One region of the Luteibacter aegosomaticola genome, then DNA from elsewhere that is predicted to be linked to it. Evidence: riboswitches for the same ligand, from Rfam matches in the RefSeq annotation. Region 1 holds a riboswitch; the other holds the start of a gene.
What was found. Region 1 has a riboswitch for thiamine pyrophosphate ahead of L2Y96_RS02900 (TonB-dependent siderophore receptor). Riboswitches for the same ligand answer to the same signal wherever they lie in the genome.

Region 1 (2,389 bases):
CCTCGCTGGCGATGAGCTGCCCCCGGACTGGCCGGCACTGACCGAACGCGAGGTGGCGCAGCTGCTCAGCCGCGTTCCAAAGCTGGGCGCCACGGGAGCCATTCGCTGGCGGTCACCGCGGCCCCTTTCGGCCGCCGCCCTGGTGGAAACCGCCTCCGGGCGCGTATTCGTCAAGCGCCACCACGCCAGCGTGCGCTCGGCAGCCACGCTGGCGGAAGAGCACGCGTTCGCCAGCCATCTGCGGGCCCACGGCATTCCGTTGCCGCCGCTCTTCACGGATGTCACCGGCCATACCGCCATGGCCATGGGGGAGTGGGTCTACGAGATCCAGGCGCCTGCCCAGGGCAACGATATCTACCGCGACGCCTTTTCGTGGTCACCGGTGGGCGGCCTGCGGCATGCACGGGCGGCAGGCTCCATGCTGGCGCGCCTGCACCAGGCCGCGGAAGGCTACGTGGCACCCCAGCGGGCGACGCATATCCTGGTGGCGCGGGCGGACATCCTGGGTGCCCGTGACCCCGTCGCCGCCGTAGAGGCGGAGCTTGCCGAGCGCCCGGCGCTCGCGGCCTACCTCGGCGACCGCGACTGGCGTGCGGAGCTCAGTGCGACGATGGCGCCCTGGCAGGGCGCGGCCCACGCAGGTGTACGCAGGCAGCCCCGGCTCTGGACCCATGGGGACTGGCATGTCTCCAACCTCTGCTGGAGCGATGCGAGCGACGCCGCGACCATTATCGACGTTCTCGATCTGGGCCTCAGTGCGGCGACCTTCGCCCTGTTCGACCTGGCCACGGCGATCGAGCGCAACGCCATCGCCTGGCTGGAGATCGCGCAGGGCGAGATCGGCCATGCGGACCTCGCGCTGGCGCTGCTCGAGGGCTATCACGCCGTGAAGCCGTTGAGTGACGACGATCTCGACGTCCTGGCCAGCGTGCTGCCCGTGGTCCATGTCGATTTCGCGCTTTCGGAAGTGGAGTACTTCGAGGGCATGACCCGGCGGCGCGACCACGCCGACGTGGCCTGGCATACCTTCCTGCACGGGCACGCCGCGTGGTTCGCCACGCCGCCGGGCCAGCGGCTGCTCGACGCCATTCGCCACGCGGGCGCCCGATTCGTGCTTCAATAGGCGTCTTGAAGCGGGGGTGCCTGGCGTTGCCAGGCTGAGAGAGTCCCTTGGAACCTGACCCGGTTAGTACCGGCGTAGGGAGCTTGCAGAGCCATGGCATCCGTCGTTGGGCGGTCCGTGGCCGGCCGTCGCTTCGTCCGTTCGCCACGAAGACGACCATGATCCCGAAACGTACCCCGCTTGCCCTTGCCCTGTTGTCGTTCATTGCTGCTGCCCACGCGGCCGATGACACCCCCCAGCAGGCGCGCACGCTACCGTCCATCGATGTCCGTGCCACCACCACGGAAGGCTACCGTGCCGCGGATTCCCAGCTGGATACGTTCGGCAGCTTCGGCAGCGCGCCGTTGCACGACACGCCGGCAGCGATCACCGTCATCACGCGTGCACAGATCGACGACCGCCAGCCGCGATCGCTTAGCGAACTCGTCCGCGGCGATGCCGCCATCAACGACAACTACGCGCCCGCCGGCTACTACCAGGATGTATCGATCCGCGGCTTTCCGCTGGATCTGGCGACGGGCTTTCGTTTCAACGGCATGATCATGTCGGCTGAGCAGTTGTCTGCGCTTGAAGGTAAGGAGCGCGTGGAAGTATTGAAGGGACTCGGTGGGCTCGAAGCTGGCGTGGTCGAGCCGGGCGGGCTGGTGAACTACGTGAGCAAGCGGCCCGCCGAGGTGCACAACCTCACGGTGGGGACCGATTCGCACGGCTCCACGTACGAAGCACTCGATCTGGGTACCTGGTTCACGCGCGATTTCGGTATGCGTGTGAACGCAGCGAACGAACGTACGCACGGTCCAGTGGAGCACACGGATGGGCGGCGGAGCTTCGTATCCGTCGCGGCCGACTGGAAGATCACCGATGCGGCGACCCTGCTGCTCGATACGGATTACCAGACCAGTGGTGGCCGTTCGGCATCGGGTTACCAGCTGCTGGGTGGTACCGAGATTCCGCAACACCCGAGCCGCACGCGTCTCCTTGGCTATCAGCCGTGGCAGCGCCCGGTCGGCATCCATTCGAGCAACACGTCGCTGCGTTTCAATTACCGCTTTAGCGATCAGTGGAATGCGCAGGTATCGGCAGGGCATAGCCATACCGTCATCGACGATAACGTGGCGTTCGCGTATGGCTGTTTTTACGCTGCCTCGTGCGCGAGCGGCGCCACGCCGGGGTACTTCTTCGCCCCGAACGGCGATTACGATGTCTACGACTACCGCAGCCCTGACGATACGCGGCAGAACGACGAATTGCGCGCGACGGTTACGG
Region 2 (2,389 bases), 1.3 Mb from region 1:
CCATGTTCTCGCGGATGAGATGCATCGGCACGTGGCCCGGCCCTTCCACCATGCACTGCACATCGTGCTTCCACGCCACCTTGGTGAGCTCGCCGAGCGTATCGAGTTCACCGAACTGCGCGGCATCGTTCGCGTCGGCGATGGAGCCCGGGCGCAGGCCGTCACCCAGGCTGAAGGCGACGTCGTACGCCTTCATGATCTCGCAGATCTCCTCGAAGTGCGTGTAGAGGAAATTCTCGCGGTGATGCGACAGGCACCACTTGGCCATGATCGAGCCGCCGCGCGAGACGATGCCGGTCACGCGGCCGGCGGTGAGCGGCACGTAACGCAGCAGCACGCCGGCGTGGATCGTGAAGTAATCCACGCCCTGCTCCGCCTGTTCGATCAACGTATCGCGGAACACGTCCCACGTGAGCTCTTCGGCGACGCCACCGACCTTTTCCAGCGCCTGGTAGATCGGCACGGTACCGACGGGCACCGGCGAGTTACGCAGGATCCACTCGCGCGTCTCGTGGATATGTTTGCCGGTGGAGAGATCCATGATGGTGTCCGCGCCCCAGCGCGTAGCCCACACCAGCTTCTCCACCTCCTCGGCGATACCCGAGCTCACCGCGCTGTTGCCGATGTTCGCGTTCACCTTGGTGAGGAAGTGCCGGCCAATGATCATTGGCTCGGCTTCGGGGTGGTTGATGTTCGACGGGATGATCGCGCGGCCGCGGGCCACCTCATCGCGGATGAAGGTAGGGGCGAGGTTCTCGCGCAGGGCGATGAACTCCATTTCCGGCGTGACGATGCCCCGGCGGGCGTAATGCATCTGGGTGACGTTGGCCCCGCGCATGGCCCGCAGCGGGGTCCGAGGGGCCGGGAAGCGGATGGCGTCGAGGCGGGCGTCGTCGGCGCGGGCGCGGCCGAACGCGGAGGACAGCCCATCCAGCCGGACCACGTCGCCGCGGGCGGCGATCCACGGGGCACGCAGCGGCGGCAGGCCGGCGGCCAGGTCCACGGCATGCGCCGGGTCGGTATACGGGCCCGAGGTGTCGTAAACCACCAGCGGCGGGTTCTCTTCGCCACCGAACAGCGTGGGGGTCTGGGCCTGGACGATCTCGCGCATGGGCACGCGGATATCCGGCCGGCTACCGGCCACATGGATCTTGCGTGAGCCAGGCAGGGGCGTGGTGACGGCAGCGGAAAGCTCGCGGGCGGCGCGGGCGAGTTCGGGGGAGATGGCGTTCATCGGCTTCTCGGCTCTGAGGGAGGGAGAAGCGGACGCACCGCCACGGGCGGCCGGGCGCGCAACAAGGCGCACGGCTCCCGTGGACAAAGCTTCCTACGCCGGTACTGACCGGATCAGGTTCAAAGGGACTCTCTCAGCCTGCGCAACGCGCCGGCACCCCCGCTTCGGGGCCGATTCAAGCACGAAGCGGGGCGGAACGCGAGTGCGGCTCAGCCGCGGGGCGCGTAGGCCCGCATGAACATCTCGACCGCGGCGAGCGCGTTGGTCTTCACTTCCTCGGCGAACTGCACGGCGCAGTCCTCGCAGCCGAACAGGCGGCGGATGAGGAGATCGCCCTTGAGCAGGGCCAGGAACTGGGTGGTGGCGCGGCTGATGTCGCTGACCTCGAGCTGGCCGCGTTCCACGGCATCGCTCACCAGGCGGCTCATCAGCTTGTGCATGCGCACCGGGCCCTCTTCCCACACCAGACGGCCAAAGCGGGGATTACCGCCGGCCTGGCAGTCGGAAAGGATGGCGCGGAACGTGCCGACGGACTCGATGTTCGTTTCCATCTGCGCATAGCGGCTGGCGATGTTATCCAGCGTGGCGCGGATATCGGCGCCAGGGCTGAAATCGAACAGGTCGTCCGGCAGGCGCTCCTGCACGTGGGCGCGGATCACCTCGCGGAAGAGGTTGTCCTTGTCGCCGAAATGGCTGTAGACGGTGAGCTTGGACACACCGGCCGAAGCCGCGACGGCATCCATGCTGGTGCCGGCGAAACCGCCCTGGGTGAAGAGCGCCTTGGCGGCATCGAGGATGGCCGCGCGCTTCTCCATGTCCTTCGGACGCCCCGGGCCCTGGGTCTTCATTTTCGGGCTGGCGTTCATGGCTGCACCTTCACAAACAAAAATTATGACTTTATTATACGCAGCGGTTTAGTTATTTCCAGCGGGCTGTGCATCTTTTTCACACGATAGCAAGCTGGAACACGAGCGGAGCCGCCGTCCTACCTTAGAATAGGTGGGGCCGCCCGCGTGCGGCTTCCATGGTTGCCAGGATTCCCGCCTACCGGCCGTTCAGCCGGCGTGGGGCCTGCCCGGGGGTGACTTCCGTCAGCCCCGCCCGGTGACTTCCGGCACTTAGCCGGGGCGCAGCGGGACCGCAGCCTTTGCCTAT

Region 2: another riboswitch for thiamine pyrophosphate. It lies ahead of thiC (phosphomethylpyrimidine synthase ThiC); the one in region 1 lies ahead of L2Y96_RS02900 (TonB-dependent siderophore receptor).

What each region holds. Positions count from the first base shown of each region.
Region 1 covers NZ_CP095741.1:649,787-652,175, forward strand. The annotation lists gene L2Y96_RS02895 (phosphotransferase enzyme family protein) at 1-1,123, shown strand, start outside; TPP riboswitch at 1,126-1,221, shown strand; gene L2Y96_RS02900 (TonB-dependent siderophore receptor) at 1,282-2,389, shown strand, end outside.
Region 2 covers NZ_CP095741.1:4,397,169-4,399,557, forward strand. The annotation lists gene thiC (phosphomethylpyrimidine synthase ThiC) at 1-1,234, opposite strand, end outside; TPP riboswitch at 1,308-1,405, opposite strand; gene L2Y96_RS19720 (TetR/AcrR family transcriptional regulator) at 1,444-2,100, opposite strand.